DNA from 4 places in the Streptomyces sp. NPDC001728 genome. Region 2 is predicted to be linked to each of the others. Evidence: riboswitches for the same ligand, from Rfam matches in the RefSeq annotation. Region 2 holds a riboswitch; each other region holds the start of a gene.
The links. A riboswitch is a leader RNA that binds a small molecule or an ion and turns the genes downstream of it on or off. The one in region 2 is predicted to bind cobalamin.

Region 1: linked by a shared signal. The riboswitch ahead of cobN (cobaltochelatase subunit CobN) and the one ahead of ABT154_RS03460 (ribonucleoside-diphosphate reductase subunit alpha) in region 2 are both predicted to bind cobalamin.
Region 3: linked by a shared signal. The riboswitch ahead of ABT154_RS19460 (energy-coupling factor ABC transporter permease) and the one ahead of ABT154_RS03460 (ribonucleoside-diphosphate reductase subunit alpha) in region 2 are both predicted to bind cobalamin.
Region 4: linked by a shared signal. The riboswitch ahead of ABT154_RS07580 (cobalamin biosynthesis protein) and the one ahead of ABT154_RS03460 (ribonucleoside-diphosphate reductase subunit alpha) in region 2 are both predicted to bind cobalamin.

Annotation. Positions count from the first base shown of each region.
Region 1 is NZ_JBEOZK010000001.1:206,818-211,000, reverse strand. Features, by position in the region: gene ABT154_RS00970 (precorrin-8X methylmutase) at 1-584, opposite strand, end outside; gene ABT154_RS00965 (ferredoxin-like domain-containing protein) at 581-1,816, opposite strand; cobalamin riboswitch at 1,901-2,030, shown strand; gene cobN (cobaltochelatase subunit CobN) at 2,069-4,183, shown strand, end outside.
Region 2 is NZ_JBEOZK010000002.1:122,837-127,019, reverse strand. Features, by position in the region: gene ABT154_RS03460 (ribonucleoside-diphosphate reductase subunit alpha) at 1-2,063, opposite strand, end outside; cobalamin riboswitch at 2,197-2,328, opposite strand; gene ABT154_RS03455 (GNAT family N-acetyltransferase) at 2,383-2,883, opposite strand; gene mctP (monocarboxylate uptake permease MctP) at 2,959-4,183, opposite strand, start outside.
Region 3 is NZ_JBEOZK010000012.1:55,718-59,900, forward strand. Features, by position in the region: gene dhaK (dihydroxyacetone kinase subunit DhaK) at 1-879, shown strand, start outside; gene dhaL (dihydroxyacetone kinase subunit DhaL) at 924-1,628, shown strand; gene ABT154_RS19455 (PTS-dependent dihydroxyacetone kinase phosphotransferase subunit DhaM) at 1,625-2,044, shown strand; cobalamin riboswitch at 2,110-2,317, shown strand; gene ABT154_RS19460 (energy-coupling factor ABC transporter permease) at 2,347-3,045, shown strand; gene ABT154_RS19465 (energy-coupling factor ABC transporter substrate-binding protein) at 3,042-3,467, shown strand; gene cbiQ (cobalt ECF transporter T component CbiQ) at 3,474-4,183, shown strand, end outside.
Region 4 is NZ_JBEOZK010000003.1:472,528-476,710, reverse strand. Features, by position in the region: gene ABT154_RS07590 (inorganic phosphate transporter) at 1-1,015, shown strand, start outside; gene ABT154_RS07585 (hypothetical protein) at 1,028-1,249, shown strand; cobalamin riboswitch at 1,364-1,503, shown strand; gene ABT154_RS07580 (cobalamin biosynthesis protein) at 1,539-2,513, shown strand; gene ABT154_RS07575 (cobyric acid synthase) at 2,510-4,018, shown strand; gene ABT154_RS07570 (putative cobaltochelatase) at 4,065-4,183, shown strand, end outside.

The sequences.
Region 1 (4,183 bases), on a different contig from region 2:
CGGCCCCGTACGACGAGGTATTCGAGGCCGAGTTCCTGGGCGGCCAGGGCGTCCTTGGACTCGGCGGCGCCGATGAAGCCGACCGGTATGCCGAGGACGGCCGCCGGGCGGGGGCCGCCCTTCGCGACCATCTCCAGGAGGTGGAAGAGGGCGGTGGGCGCGTTGCCGATGGCGACGACGGAGCCTTCGAGGCGGTCCCGCCAGAGTTCGAGGGCGGCGGCGGAGCGGGTGGTGCCGAGTTCGGCGGCCAGGCCGGGCACGGCCGGGTCCGAGAGCGCGCAGATCACCTCGTTGTCGGCGGGCAGCCGCTTGCGGGTGACGCCGCTCGCGACCATCTGCGCGTCGCAGAGGATCGGCGCACCGGCGCGCAGCGCGGCGCGGGCGTCCGCGACCACCCCGGGGGAGTACGCGATGTCCTGCACGAGGTCGGTCATGCCGCAGGCGTGGATCATCCGGACCGCCACCTGGGCGATGTCGGCGGGCAGGCCCGCCAGATCCGCCTCGGCGCGGATGGTGGCAAAGGACCGGCGGTAGATCTCCGCCCCGTCCTTCTCGTAGTCGAACATCCTGGTGCTCTCGCTCATCTCGTGTGGGTCGGCAGGGCGCGGGCCGCCGCGACTGCCGCGGTCAGGGAGGTACGGGGGGTGGGGGCGCCGTCCACCAGATAGGTGTCGTCGCCGGTGGCGAGGACGCCGGTCCAGGCGCCGTACGGGTGCCCGCAGCGGCGCGCGCACCCGGAGAAGTGCACGGGCAGCGGCCCGGGGGGCGCGGCGAGGGCGTCCGCCCGGACGTCGGCGAGGGACTTGGCGCACCCGGGGCGTCCGGTGCAGGCGGTGACCCCGGCGCCGGGGGCGTCGGGGCGGGTGATCAGGCCGTGCGACTCCAGCTCGGGGAGTCTCGCGGGGTCGGTGGTGACGACCGCCCCGCGCCAGGGCGTGAGCCGGACCTCGCCGGCGGGCAGCAGGGCCCGCAGCTGGGCGGCGGTCAGCCGGCCGAGCGGGGCGAGGACGTGCAGGGCGTGCTCGCCGAGCGGCCCGGGTGCGGGGGGCGGGGACGCGGGAAGCGGCGATACCGGTACGGGCTCCGCCGGGATCCCGGCCCGTGCGAGGGCTCCCGCCCAGTCGGGTACGTGCCCTTCGGGCAGTTCGCGGGGCCGCCAGGCGCCGTTCCCGGCGGCCTCGGCGGCGTCGAGGAAGGCGAGGGCGGCGGTGAGGGCGGCGCGGACGGCGTCGTCGGCGGCGAGCCGGAAGACCTGCGCGCCGAGCCACAGCAGGACGGTCCCGCCTTCTCCTGCGACCAAGCTCACATCGCCGCCGAGCCCGGCGACGTCTCCGCGCCCGTCGTCGAGGAGGAACAGGAACCGTCCCGAAAGGGACGCGGCCCGGGGTTCGGCGCACAGGGCGGTGTCCAGGGCGCGCGCCCACAACTGCACGTCCGCGTAACCGAGTCCGTCGAGTCCGGAGGCCGGGGAGGCCACGATGTTGCGGACGCGTTCATGGGTGGGGGAGGGCAGCAGCCCCGCCCCGGCGAGAAGCGCCGCGAGCTCCGCCCCACAGCCGTCGTCGAGCCCGCGCAGCTCCGCGTTGCCCCGCGAGGTGATGCTGATCCGCCCGTCACCGAGCGTCTCGGCGGCGTGGGCGAGCGCCTCGGCCTGACGTGCGGTCAACCGCCCGCCGGGCAGGCGCAGTCGGGCGAGCCGGCCGTCATCGGCGGGATGCAGGCGCAGCGCCCCGGGGCAGGCGTCGCCACGGTCCCGTATGCGAGCTTCGCCCGGTTCGGGCGGCGGGGGTGGGGTGGGCGGCATGGCGGCGAGCATACCCACGGGGAACCGGGCGGCCACCGAGTGTGATCCGGCCGACTCCCCGGCTCCCTCCGGCGCGGAGACCGCACGATCTAGGATGCAGATCGGCATGGGGTCCCAGGACCCCGGGGAGGAAGCCCGGTGAGAATCCGGCGCGGTCCCGCCACTGTGAGCCCGTACCAGCGATGGTGCGGGTGAGTCAGGAACTCCTGCCATCCATACGACCACCCGGGGCGCGGACAACCCCGAGGAAGGCCTGCGCTCGCCATGCTTCTGCTGCTGTCGCACTCCGACACCGATCTGCTCAGCGCCCGCGCGGCGACCGCCGGCTCCGGCGGCGGTCCGGTCGAGTACCGCTTCGCCAACCCCTCCCGGCTGCCGCTCGCCGGTCTCCCGGCCCTGCTCGACGGCGCCGACCTGGTCGTCGTACGGCTCCTCGGCGGGCTCCGCTCCTGGGAGGACGGGCTCGACGCGGTCCGCGCCGCCGGAAAGCCGATGGTCGTCCTCAGCGGCGAACAGGCCCCCGACGCCCAGCTGATGGAGGCGTCCACCGTCCCCGTCGGCGTCGCCACCGAGGCGCACGCCTACCTGGCGCACGGCGGCCCCGCGAACCTGGAGCAGCTCGCCCGCTTCCTGTCCGACACGGTGCTCCTCACCGGTCACGGCTTCGAGGCCCCGGCCGCCGCCCCCACCTGGGGGCCCCTGGAGCGCACGCCCCGGACGACCGACGGTCCGACGATCGCCGTGCTCTACTACCGCGCCCACCACATGAGCGGGAACACCGCCTTCGTCGGCGCCCTCTGCGAGGCCGTCGAGGACGCCGGCGCCCGGGCCCTCCCGTTGTACGTGGCCTCCCTGCGCGCCCCCGAACCGGAGCTGCTCGACCGCCTGCGTACCGCCGACGCCATCGTCACCACCGTGCTCGCGGCGGGTGGCACCAAGCCCGCCGAGGCGCAGGCCGCGGAAATGGGGGTGGCGCAAGGCGCCTCGGACAAGGGCGGTGGTGGGCGACGGGCGGGCGAGGAGGCCTGGGACGCGGGCGCGCTCGCGTCGCTCGACGTGCCGATCCTCCAAGCGCTCTGCCTGACTGGTTCGCGCGCCGCCTGGGAGGAGAACGACGAGGGCCTCTCCCCGCTGGACGCCGCGAGCCAGGTCGCCGTGCCCGAGTTCGACGGCCGGCTCATCACCGTCCCGTTCTCCTTCAAGGAGATCGACGAGGACGGCCTGCCCGCGTACGTCGCCGACGCCGAGCGCGCCGCCCGCGTCGCCGGGATCGCCGTCCGGCACGCCCGCCTCCGCCACATCCCGAACGCCGAGAAGCGGCTGGCGCTCGTCCTCTCCGCGTACCCGACGAAGCACTCCCGCATCGGCAACGCCGTCGGCCTGGACACCCCCGCCTCCGCCGTCTCCCTGCTGCGCCGGCTGATCGCCGAGGGGTACGACTTCGGGCCCGAGGCCGACCTTCCCGGTCTGCTCTCCGGCGACGGCGACGAGCTGATCTACGCCCTCATCGAGGCCGGCGGCCACGACCAGGACTGGCTGACCGAGGAGCAGCTCGCGAAGAACCCGGTCCGCATCCCTGCCGCCGACTACAAGCGCTGGTACGCGACGCTCCCCGAGGAGCTGCGCACCCACGTCGAGGAGCACTGGGGCCCGGCGCCCGGCGAGATGTTCCTCGACCGCTCCCGCAACCCGGACGGCGACATCGTCCTCGCGGCCCTGCGGCGCGGGAACCTCCTGATCCTCATCCAGCCGCCGCGCGGCTTCGGCGAGAACCCGATCGCGATCTACCACGACCCCGATCTCCCGCCGTCCCACCACTACCTGGCCGCCTACCGCTGGATCGCCGCCCGCGCCGAGGACGGCGGCTTCGGCGCCGACGCCATGGTCCACCTCGGCAAGCACGGCAACCTGGAGTGGCTGCCCGGCAAGAACGCCGGTCTGTCCGCCGCCTGCGGCCCCGACGCCGCCCTCGGCGACATCCCGCTGATCTACCCCTTCCTGGTCAACGACCCGGGCGAGGGCACCCAGGCCAAGCGCCGCGTCCACGCCACCCTCGTCGACCACCTGGTGCCGCCGATGGCCCGCGCCGACTCGTACGGCGACATCGCGCGCCTGGAGCAGCTGCTCGACGAGTACGCGCAGATCTCCTCCATGGACCCGGCGAAGCTGCCCGCGATCCGCGCCCAGATCTGGACGCTGATCCAGGCCGCGAAGCTCGACCACGATCTGGGCCTCCAGGAGCGCCCGGAGGACGACGGCTTCGACGACTTCCTGCTGCACGTCGACGGCTGGCTGTGCGAGGTCAAGGACGCCCAGATCCGCGACGGTCTGCATGTCCTCGGCGGCGCCCCGGAGGGCGAGGCCCGGGTCAACCTGGTC
Region 2 (4,183 bases):
GTCCGGTACAGCTCGCGGACCTCGGCCGGGATCCAGGTGAAGCCGGCCACCGAACCGCTGGCGTCGCGGAGCGCGTCACGGGTCTGCGCGTCCCACACGCCGAGCCTCTTCAGCTCGTCGACCAGGTAGGAGTTGACCTGGAGGAACTCGCCGGACAGCGTCTCGCGCTTGAACAGGTTGGAGACCTGCGGCTCGATGCACTCGTAGACGCCCGCGATCGAGGCGATGGTCGCCGTCGGCGCGATGGCGAGCAGGAGGCTGTTGCGCATGCCGACCGCCGCGATCCGCTCGCGCAGGGCCGCCCAGCGCTCCGGCCAGTTGAGCTCCACGTCGTAGTGGTCGGGGTGCAGGACGCCCCGGGCGGTGCGGGTCTCGTCCCAGGCGGGGAGCGGGCCGTTGCGCTCGGCTAGCTCGGCGGAGGCCTCGTACGCCGCCAGCATGATCCGCTCGGAGATCTTCGTCGACAGCGCGCGCGCCTCGGCGGAGTCGAAGGGCAGCTTCAGCTGGAAGAAGACGTCCTGGAGGCCCATCGCGCCCAGGCCCACCGGCCGCCAACGGGCGTTGGAGCGGCCCGCCTGCTCGGTCGGGTAGAAGTTGATGTCGACGACCCGGTCGAGGAAGGTGACGGCGGTCCTGACGGTCTCGTCCAGACGCTCCCAGTCGATGTCCGAACCGACCACGAACGAGCCCAGGTTGACCGAGCCCAGGTTGCAGACGGCCGTCTCGCCGTCGTTCGTGACCTCGATGATCTCGGTGCAGAGGTTCGAGGAGTGGACGACCGTGCCGGGCTCGGCGGTCTGGTTGGCGGTCCGGTTCGAGGCGTCCTTGAAGGTCATCCAGCCGTTGCCGGTCTGGGCCAGGGTCCGCATCATCCGGCCGTACAGGTCACGGGCCGGCATGGTCTTGCGGGCCAGGCCCGCCGCCTCGGCCTTGTGGTAGGCGGCGTCGAACTCGGCGCCGTACAGGTCGACCAGCTCGGGCACGTCCGCCGGGGAGAACAGCGACCAGTCGGCGTCGGCGTTGACCCGGCGCATGAACTCGTCCGGGATCCAGTGCGCCAGGTTCAGGTTGTGCGTACGGCGCTGGTCCTCGCCGGTGTTGTCGCGGAGCTCCAGGAACTCCTCGATGTCCGCGTGCCAGGTCTCCAGGTAGACCGCCGCGGCGCCCTTGCGGCGACCGCCCTGGTTCACGGCGGCGACGGAGGCGTCGAGGGTCTTCAGGAACGGCACGATGCCGTTGGAGTGCCCGTTGGTGCCCCGGATCAGCGAACCGCGGGCCCGGATGCGGGAGTACGAGAGGCCGATGCCGCCGGCGTGCTTCGAGAGCCGCGCGACCTGGTGGTAGCGGTCGTAGATGGAGTCCAGCTCGTCCTGCGGGGAGTCCAGCAGGTAGCAGGAGGACATCTGCGGGTGGCGGGTGCCGGAGTTGAAGAGCGTGGGGGAGGACGGCAGGTAGTCCAGGCGGCTCATCAGGCCGTACAGCGCGGCGACCTCGTCGAGCGCGCGGACCGAGTCGTCCTCGGCGAGACCGCAGGCGACGCGCAGCATGAAGTGCTGCGGGGTCTCGATCACCTTGCGGGTGATCGGGTGGCGCAGCAGGTAGCGCGAGTAGAGGGTGCGCAGACCGAAGTAGCCGAAGCGGTCGTCGCCGGCCCGGTCGATCGTCGCGTCGAGCCGGTCCGCGTGCAGCGCGACGAAGTCGGCGGTGCGGTCGGCGATCAGACCCTCGCGGTGACCGACGGCCACGGAGGCGGAGAAGGCGACGGCGCCCTGGCCGGCCGCCTCCTCGGCGATCGTGATCGTCAGGAGCCGGGCGGCGAGCCGGGAGTACGCCGGGTCCTCGGCGATCAGGCCCGCGGCAGCCTCGGTGGCCAGTTCGCGCAGCTCCGCCTCGTCCGCGACGGCGCTCCGGCCGCGGAGCGCGGCGGCGGCGACCTTGCCGGGGTCGGTGTCGGGGAGATCGGCGGTGAGGTCGGTCAGGGTCCGCAGCAGCACGGTCCCGGGGCCGTCGCTCTCGACCGCGGAAGCCTCGGCGGACGCCGGATCGGCGGGCGCGATGGTCACGTGGGGGCTCTCCCTCGCTCGGCTCGGGGCCGCGGCGGGGGAAGGCGGGCAGGCGGGCACCCGTACGCGCGGGTGCGCCGCGTCCACCGGCCCACTCCGCGAGGCCCGGACGTCTGTGGCACCCGGAACGGACGGACCGGGCGCGCTGTCGTCAGGTCCTCGGACTCACGTCGTACGGATCCGTCGAATCCGTATGAAGCACACCGTTGCGGGACAGTTCCGGATTCGCGCCGGATTCCCCTGCGTCGACAGCGAGGACGAGCATACATGTGGGGGGCGCCGCTCGTGGCACCCCCCACATGTTGTGTCGGTCCCGGGCTCAGAACGCCAAGGCGTAGGTACGCAGGCGGTGGTCGGGGATCGGCTCCCAGTCCCGCTCGGGGGTGCGGACGAAGCCCATCCGCTCGTAGATCCGGTGCGCCGAGACCATCTTCGCGTCCGTGGAGAGCACGATCCGCGCGCACTCCGGCAGGTTCCGCGCCCGGTCCACGCAGGTGCGTACGAGGGCTTCCCCGACGCCCCTGCCGCGGGCCGCAGGAGCGACCACGAGCATCCGGAACTCGGCCTCGCCGGGGACCGCGATGTCCGCCCAGGTGGTGCCGCCGGGGGCGAAGGTCACCCCGCCGATGATCCCGTCCTCGGCGTCGACGGCGACGAGCACCTCGCTCTCGCGCGCCCGCCGGGCGGTGTCGCGCAGCACGTCCAGATAGAAGTCGTCCTCCCCGTGCAGCAGCAGTCCGTCGTTCAGATAGGTCAGCCCGGTGAGGTCACCGAGCTCCTCGTACTCCTCGGGCCGTACCGCCCTGATCGTGAAGTCCATGACGGTCAGTGTGCCCCGGGGCGTACGGAAAGGGGCCCGGGATCTTCCCGGGCCCCTTCATCGCGCGTCCGGGGGTCAGCGCGACCCGGCGCCGACCTTCGGGAGGTCCTTGACCCCGGAGTCGCCGCGGTCGGCCGTGTAGTCCGCCGGGGAGGTCTCGTCGACGCCCTCGGGGGCCTTGACGGCCTTGAGGACGAAGGTCAGGACGACCGTGACGACGACGTTGAGGACGAAGGCGGTGAGGCCGATGTAGCCGATCTCGCCGATGCCCGGGATCTCCGCGGAGGAGCCGCCGAAGTGCTTCTGGGTCGGGCTGGCGACGCCGTAGGCGGCGACCGTGCCGTAGACCATGCCGACGGCCCAGCCGGCGAGCAGCGCCCAGCGGTGGAACCAGCGGGTGAACAGACCGCCGACCAGGGCCGGGAAGGTCTGCAGGATCCAGATGCCGCCGAGTAGCTGGAAGTTGATCGCGACCGTCTTGTCCATGGTGAGGACGAAGACCAGCGCGCCGACCTTCACCAGGAGGGAGACCAGCTTGGAGACCTTGGTCTCCTGGGCCGGGGTGGCGTCCGGTTTGATGAAGTCCTTGTAGATGTTGCGGGTGAAGAGGTTGGCCGCGGCGATCGACATGATCGCGGCCGGGACGAGCGCGCCGATGCCGATCGCGGCGAAGGCGACGCCCGCGAACCAGTCGGGGAACATCGTCTCGAACAGCTGCGGGATCGCGAGCTGGCCGTTCTTCACCTTGATCCCGGCGGCGATCGCCATGAAGCCGAGCAGCGCGAGCAGCCCCAGCATCAGCGAGTACAGCGGCAGGATCGTGGTGTTGCGGCGGATGACGTCACGGCTCTTCGACGACAGGGTCGCCGTGATGGAGTGCGGGTACATGAACAGCGCGAGCGCCGAACCGAGTGCGAGGGTCGCGTACGTCCACTGGCCGGCCTCACCGGGGACGAGCGCGCCGCGCGGCTTGCCGGTCGCCGGGTTGGTCTGCGCGTACGCCTCGCCCGCCTTGGCGAAGATCTCGTCGAAGCCGCCCAGCTTGATCGGGATGTAGATGATCGCCACCGCGATGACGATGTAGATCAGGGTGTCCTTGACGAAGGCGATGAGCGCCGGGGCGCGCAGACCCGAGGAGTACGTGTACGCCGCGAGGACACCGAAGGCGAGCAGCAGCGGCAGGTCCTTGATGAACCAGTGGGTGTTCTCGCCGCCGCCGACGCCCATCACGTCCAGGACGGCCTGGATGCCGACCAGTTGGAGCGCGATGTACGGCATGGTGGCGAGGATGCCGGTGACC
Region 3 (4,183 bases), on a different contig from region 2:
GACGCGCCCGTCGCGGGGAAGGTCGCCCTGGTGTCCGGCGGAGGGTCCGGGCACGAGCCCCTGCACGGCGGGTTCGTGGGGCCGGGGATGCTCGCTGCCGCCTGCCCCGGAGAGGTCTTCACCTCCCCCGTGCCCGACCAGATGGTGCGGGCCGCGGCGGCGGTGGACAGCGGCGCCGGGGTGCTGTTCGTCGTCAAGAACTACACCGGGGACGTCCTGAACTTCGAGATGGCCATGGAACTCGCCGAGGACGAGGGCATCCAGGTCGCCAAGGTCCTCGTCGACGACGACGTCGCCGTCACGGACAGCCTGTACACGGCGGGCCGGCGCGGCACCGGCGCCACCCTCTTCGTGGAGAAGATCGCGGGCGCGGCGGCCGAGGAGGGCGCCCCGCTGGAGCGGGTGGAGTCGATCGCCCGCCGGGTGAACGAACGCTCCCGGTCCTTCGGCGTGGCTCTCGCCGCGTGCACCACCCCCGCCAAGGGCAGCCCCACCTTCGACCTCCCGGAAGGCGAACTGGAGCTGGGCGTCGGCATCCACGGCGAACCCGGACGCGAGCGGCGGCCGATGATGACCTCGCGGGAGATCGCGGACTTCGCCGTCGACGCCGTCCTGACGGACCTGCGCCCGTCGGGGCCGGTGATCGCCCTGGTGAACGGGATGGGAGCGACCCCGCTCCTCGAACTGTACGGATACAACGCCGAGGTGCAGCGGGTGCTCGGCGAGCGGGGGGTGCCGGTGGCCCGGACCCTGGTCGGGAACTACGTGACCTCGCTCGACATGGCCGGCTGCTCGGTGACCCTGTGCGAGGTGGACGAGGAGCTGCTGCGGCTCTGGGACGCGCCCGTGCGGACGCCTGCGCTGCGCTGGGGCCGGTGAGCCGGGGCATGGAACAGTCCGGAGAGACGGGAGAGGCGGACCGGATGGGCGACGGCACGGACACCTTCGGCGCGGACTTCCTGGTCCGCTGGCTGACCCACCTGGCCGAGGCGGTCGACCGCGAGGCGGACCGGCTCACCGAGCTGGATTCGGCCATCGGCGACGCCGACCACGGCGCCAATCTCAAGCGCGGGTTCGCCGCCGTGAGCGACATCCTCGCGAAGGAGCCGCCGACGATGCCGGGCGCGGTGCTCACCACCGCCGGACGGCAGTTGATCTCCACGGTCGGCGGCGCGTCGGGGCCGCTGTACGGCACGCTGCTGCGCCGTGCGGGCAAGACGCTGGGCGACGGCAAGCGGGTCACCCGGGCCGAGTTGGCGGAGGCCCTCGGTGCCGGTGTGGCGGCGGTGTCGCAGCTGGGCGGGGCCCAGGTGGGCGACAAGACGATGCTGGACGCCCTCGTGCCGGCCGTGGAGGGGCTGCGGGAGTCGTACGGTGCCGCCCGTACGGCCGCCGAGGCGGGCGCCCTCGCGACCGTACCCCTGAGGGCCCGTAAGGGCAGGGCCAGTTACCTCGGCGAGCGGTCGGTGGGCCACCAGGACCCGGGGGCGACGTCCTCGGCCCTGCTGTTCGCGGCACTGGACGAGACGGCGGGCGCGGAGGCCTCGCGTACGGAGACGGCGGACCCCGCGGCATCCCGTACGGAGGCGGCGGGCGCCGAGGCCTCTCGCGCCGGGGGGGCGTCATGAGCGGCGGGACCCCGGCCGGTTCCGTCGGCATCGTGCTCGTCTCGCACAGCGCCGCCGTCGCGACGGCGGTGGCCGAGCTGGCCCGGGGGCTCGCCGGCGGCGGCGACCTGGCGCCCGTGGCCCCCGCGGGCGGGACCCCGGACGGCGGACTGGGCACCAGTTCCGAGCTGATCTGCGAGGCGGCGAAGGCCGTCGACCGGGGCGCCGGAGTGGCGGTCCTGGTCGATCTGGGCAGCGCCGTGCTCACCGTGAAGGCGCTGCTCGCCGAGGGCGACGAACTGCCCGGGGGTACCCGCCTGGTGGACGCGCCGTTCGTCGAGGGCGCGGTCGCCGCCCTGGTCACGGCGAGTGCGGGCGGGGACCTCGACGCGGTGGCCGCGGCGGCCTCGGAGGCGTACGCCTACCGCAAGGAGTGAGTGCGCGGAGTGACCGAGAGGCCGCACCGGGTGGCGACCGTGTTGTGATCCAGCAGGTCAACGCACTAATGTCGCAGGGCCTTGGTGTACGGGAAACCGGTGAAGTACCGGTGCGGCCCTCGCCACTGTGATCGGGAGGTCCGGCTCCACCCCCGCGGGGAACACCCTCGGGGAAGCCACTGGACCGCGTCGGGAGACCGTCGTGGTGTGGGAAGGCGGAGACCGGACTGCATGACCGTCAGCCAGGAGACCGGCCAGGGTGCGTTGTCCATCCACGAGGTGCTGGAGAGGGTCTCCCAACCATGCATATAGCCGAGGGGTATCTGCCCCCTGTGCACGCCGCCGTCTGGGGCGTCGCGTCCGCGCCGTTCGTCGTCCACGGGGTCCGCGCGCTGACCCGCGAGGTGCGGTCGAATCCCGAGTCCACCCTGCTGCTCGGCGCCTCAGGCGCCTTCACCTTCGTCCTGTCGGCACTCAAACTGCCCTCGGTGACAGGGAGTTGCTCACACCCGACCGGTACGGGTCTGGGCGCCATCCTCTTCCGGCCGCCGATCATGGCGGTCCTGGGGACGATCACCCTGCTCTTCCAGGCGCTGCTGCTCGCGCACGGCGGCCTTACCACGCTCGGCGCGAACGCCTTCTCGATGGCGATCGTCGGCCCCTGGGCCGGTTACGGGACGTACCGGCTGGTACGCCGCCTCGGGGCGCCGCTGATGGTCGCCGTGTTCTTCGGCGCGTTCGTCGCCGACCTCTCCACGTACTGCGTGACCAGTGTGCAGTTGGCCCTGGCCTTCCCCGACCCGGGCAGCGGTGTCCCCGGCGCGCTGGTGAAGTTCGGCGGCATCTTCGCCGTGACGCAGATTCCGCTCGCGGTGAGCGAGGGCCTGCTCACCGTCCTCGTGATGCGGCTGCTCACGCAGTCCAGCAAGGGTGAACTGGTCCGGCTCGGCGTCCTCGCCGGGCGCCGGACGGACCGGCACGAGGAGGCGGCCTCGCGATGAGCAGGAACGCGAAGATCAACGCCCTGCTGCTGCTCGTCGTCGCCGCGCTCGCGGTGCTGCCGCTCGCGCTGGGGCTCGGGGACCACAAGAAGGAGCCGTTCACCGGCTCCGACGCGGAGGCGGAGACCGCGATCACGGAACTCCGCCCGGACTACGAGCCGTGGTTCAGCCCCTTGTACGAGCCGCCGTCCGGAGAGATCGAGTCCGCGCTGTTCGCCCTTCAGGCGGCCGTCGGCGCGGGCGTCCTGGCGTACTACTTCGGTCTGCGGCGGGGGCGCAGGCAGGGGGCGGAACGCGCGCAGGCGGAGGCCGAGGCGGCCGTGGAGGAGGGGGCCGCCGCCCACGGGCACGGCGCCACTCCCCCGCACGACGACCCCGCCGCCGCGCCCCCGCGCGAGGCCCCCGACGGGCAGGACGCGTAGCCGCCGATGCTGCCGATCGACGCGGCGGCGCACAGCAGTCGCTGGCGCCGCCGTCATCCCGCCGAGAAGGCGCTGCTCGGCTTCGGCCTGACCTTGTGCGCCGTCGGTCTGCCGCCGTGGCCGGGCGCCGTGCTCGTCGCGGCGACCACGCTCACGGTCCTGCTCGGTCCGGCCGGTGTGCCGGGCCGGGCCCTGTGGCGGGCCTTCCGGGTGCCGCTCGCGTTCTGCGTCACGGGAGCCGTTCCGCTGCTCTTCGAGGTCGGCGGCGCCCGGGGGCTCGTCGCGTGGGCGCCTGGCGGGCCCGCGCAGGCGGGCGGGCTGCTGCTGCGGACGGCGTCGGCCTCGCTCGGGGTGCTGCTGTTCGCGTTCACGACGCCGGTGTCGGACGTCCTGCCCCGGCTCGTACGGGCCGGGGTGCCGGCGCCGGTGGTCGACGTGGCGCTCGTGATGTACCGGATCATCTTCCTGCTGCTGGACTCGCTGGCCAAGATCCGGCAGGCGCAGGCGGCCCGGCTCGGGCACACCACACGGGCGGCGACCTGGCGGTCACTGGCCGGTCTCGGCGCGACGACGTTCGTCCGGGCCTTCGACCGGGCGCAGCGGCTGCAGTCGGGGCTCGCCGGGCGGGGTTACGACGGGACGCTGCGGGTCGTGGTGCCCGCGTGTGCGGTGTCCCGCCGGTTCCTCGCCGCCTCCGGCGCCCTCCTCGCGGGGCT
Region 4 (4,183 bases), on a different contig from region 2:
CGGCGCCATCCTGTGGAACCTGCTGACCTGGCTGCTCGGACTGCCGTCCAGCTCCTCCCACGCCCTCTTCGGCGGTCTCATCGGCGCCGCGGTCATGTCGGCCGGCTGGTCGGCCGTGAACGGCCCGACGATCGTCACCAAGGTCCTCATCCCGGCCGTCGCCGCGCCGATCGTGGCCGGTCTCGCCGCGATGCTGGCCACCCGGCTGACGTACCGGATCGGCGCGAAGACCGACGAGAAGCACACCGCCAAGGGCTACCGGGTCGGCCAGATCGCCTCCGCCGGTCTCGTCTCCCTCGCCCACGGCACCAACGACGCCCAGAAGACGATGGGCATCATCACCCTGGCCCTGGTCACCCAGGGCGTCGTCGCCCCCGGCGCCAACCCGCCGCTCTGGGTCGTCGTCTCCGCCGGCATCGCGATCGCCCTCGGCACCTACCTCGGTGGCTGGCGCATCATCCGCACCATGGGCAAGGGCCTCACCGACCTCCGGCCGCAGCAGGGCTTCGCCGCCCAGACCAGCGCCGCGACGGTCATCCTGGCCTCCTCGCACCTCGGCTTCTCCCTCTCCACCACCCAGTCCTGCTCGGGTGCCGTGATGGGCGCCGGTCTCGGCCGCAAGGGCGGTGTCGTCCGCTGGTCGACCGCGACCCGGATGTTCGTCGCCTGGGGTCTGACCCTGCCCGCCGCGGCCCTGGTCGGCGCCGGTGCCGAGTTCCTCACCAAGCAGGGCCCCTGGGGCATCGCCGCCGTCGCGGTCCTGCTGATCGCCGGCTCCGGCGTCATCTGGTCGCTGTCCCGCCGCAAGCCGGTCGACCAGCACAACGTCACCGCCGACGACCTCGACGCCGAGACCGAGCCCGCGGGTGTGGTGACCACCGCCATCGCGGCCGTCATCCCGCCGCCGCCGGCCGGTTCCGTCGCCGCCGTCAGCGACGAGGACCTCAAGACCACCATCCCCGCGCCGGCCCCGACCGACCCGAGCGCTCCCCCGGCCCCCGCCGCAGCGGTGTAAGGAACGAACGACATGAAGATCGACTGGGCAGCCCTCGGCTCCGTCTTCGGAGTCAGCCTCGTGGCGACCGTCGCCCTGGTGGGCCTCTTCACCCTCGGCATCATCGGCCTCTCCAAGCAGGAGCGGGCCGCCGCTCAGGGAGGCTCCGCCGCCCTGGCCCGCACCGGCGCCTACGCCTGCTTCGCCCTGTGCCTCGCGGCCGTGGCGTACGGCATCTACCTGATCGTCGCCTGACGGTCCGCAAAACACGACGGCCGGGCGGTCCGCACCTCGCGTGCGGGCCGCCCGGCTGTCGTGTTTGTGGCGCTTCGCACAGTGACGCGATGCAGGTCAAGGGTGAGTTGACGGCTGTTCTCGGGCCGTGGTGGACTGCCGAGGCCATTACGGAGGCAGTAGAGGAAGTCCGGTGCGAATCCGGCGCGGTCCCGCCACTGTGACCGGATCCGAAGGGTCCGGGAGTCAGGAACTCTCGCCGCCGGTCACGTCGATCCAGGGCGCGGACCCTGAGTGAGGACACAGCGCCATGCCCGGCCGCAGCCCCAGACCTTCCAGCGCCACCGCCGTCTTCGCGTACGGCGCCGCCGCGGGCCTCGCCCTCGACCTGCTCGTCGGCGACCCCCGCCGCGGCCATCCCGTCGCCGCGTTCGGCCGGGCCGCCGCCGGGGTCGAACGGGCCCTGTGGCACGACCACCGCGGCTGGGGCGCCCTGCACACCGCCGTCTGCGCCGGCTCCACCGCCGCCCTCGGCGCGCTCGCCGCCCGGACCGTACGGAACCGGCCGGCCGCTTCGATCGCCCTCACCGCCGCCTCCGTCTGGGCCGCCGTCGGCGGTACGACCCTGGGGCGGGAGGCCCGCGCGATCGGCGGCGCCCTCGCCGCCGGGGACCTGGAGGTGGCCCGGGAACGGCTGCCCCACCTGTGCGGGCGCGACCCGCACTCCCTGGACGGACCGGCGATGGCCCGCGCGGTCGTCGAGTCGGTCGCCGAGAACACCTCCGACGCCGTGGTCGGCGCCCTCTTCTGGGGCGCGGTCGCGGGCGTGCCGGGCCTCGTCGCCTTCCGGGCCGTCAACACCCTCGACGCCATGGTCGGCCACAAGTCCCCCCGCCACCGCCGCTTCGGCTGGGCCTCCGCCCGCCTCGACGACCTGGCCGGCTGGCCCGGCGCCCGGCTGACGGCCGTGGCCGCGACGCTCGCCGGAGGGGACCCGCGCGGGGCCGCACGGGCCTGGCGGGCGGACGCGGCGAAGCACCCGAGCCCCAACGCGGGCCCCGTCGAGGCCTCCTTCGCGGGCGCGCTCGGCGTACGGCTCGGCGGGACCCTCTCGTACGCCGGAAGGACCGAGCACCGGCCCGTCCTGAACGGGCGGGGGCGGCCCGTCGAGGTCACCGACATCGACCGGGCGGTCCGGCTGTCCCGCCGGGTCACCGGACTGACCCTGGCCGCCTGTGTGGGCGGCCGGATGATCGCGAGCGCGCTGAAGCGGAGGAACGCATGAGGGGTGGGGGGCTGCTCGTCGCCGGGACCACGTCCGACGCCGGCAAGAGCGTCGTGACGGCCGGCATCTGCCGCTGGCTGGTCCGGCGGGGAATCAAGGTCGCGCCGTTCAAGGGACAGAACATGTCCCTGAACTCCTTCGTGACGCGCGAGGGCGCCGAGATCGGGCGGGCGCAGGCCATGCAGGCACAGGCCGCCCGCGTCGAGCCGACCGCGCTGATGAACCCGGTGCTGCTCAAGCCGGGCGGCGACCGCTCCAGCCAGGTCGTCCTGATGGGCAAACCGGTGGGGGAGATGAGCGCCCGCGGCTACCACGGGGGACGCCAGCAGACCCTCTTCGAGCCGGTGATGGCGTGCCTGGAGGAGCTCCGGGGCACCTATGACGCAGTGATCTGCGAGGGGGCGGGCAGTCCGGCCGAGATCAATCTGCGGCGCACCGACATCGTGAACATGGGCATCGCACGGGCCGCGAAGCTGCCCGTGGTCGTCGTCGGGGACATCGACCGGGGCGGGGTCTTCGCCCAGTTCTTCGGGACGACGGCGCTGCTCTCGCCCGAGGACCAGTCGCTGGTCGCGGGCTATCTCGTGAACAAGTTCCGGGGTGACGTCACCCTCCTGGAACCGGGGCTCGACATGCTGCACGGGCTCACCGGGCGCCGGGCCCTCGGCGTCCTGCCGTACGCGCACGGGCTCGGCATCGACGAGGAGGACGGCCTGCGGGTGTCGCTGCGCGGCACCGTCCGCGAGTCGGTCGTCGCACCGCCGGTCGGTGAGGACGTGCTGCGGGTCGCCGTCTGCGCCGTTCCGCTGATGTCCAACTTCACGGACGTGGACGCGCTGGCCGCCGAGCCGGGTGTCGTCGTGCGGTTCGTGGACCGGGCGGAGGAGCTCGTCGACGCGGACCTGGTCGTCGTGCCGGGGACCCGGGGGACGGTGAAGGCGCTCGCGTGGCTGCGCGAGCGGGGGCTCGCGGACGCCCTCGTCCGGCGCGCGGCCGAGGGCCGGCCGGTGCTCGGCATCTGCGGCGGTTTCCAGGCCCTGGGCGAGCGCATCGAGGACGAGGTCGAGTCGAGGGCCGGTGTGGTCGACGGGATCGGCCTGCTTCCCGTACGGGTGCGGTTCGGGGTCGAGAAGACCCTCGCCCGGCCGGTCGGCGAGGCCCTCGGGGAGCGGGTCGAGGGGTACGAGATCCACCACGGCGTCGCGGACGTGCTGGGCGGTGAGCCGTTCCTGGACGGCTGCCGGGTCGGCTCCGTGTGGGGCACCCACTGGCACGGCTCGCTGGAGGGCGACGGGTTCCGGCGGGCGTTCCTGCGGGAGGTCGCGACGGCGGCGGGGCGGCGGTTCGTCCCGGCTCCCGACACGTCGTTCGGGACGCTGCGGGAGGAGCAGCTCGACCGGCTCGGCGACCTGATCGAGGAACACGCGGACACGGACGCGTTGCTGCGGCTGATCGAGGAGGGGGCCCCGTCGGGGCTGCCGTTCGTGCCGCCGGGTGCGCCGTGAGGACCCCAGGACCCGCAGACACACCGAGCGAAGGAGCGATCACCCGATGAGCACCCGCTATCCGTTCACCGCCGTCGTCGGCATGGACGACCTGCGGCTGGCGCTGCTGCTGAACGCCGTCAGTCCCGCGGTGGGCGGTGTCCTCGTGCGCGGCGAGAAGGGCAC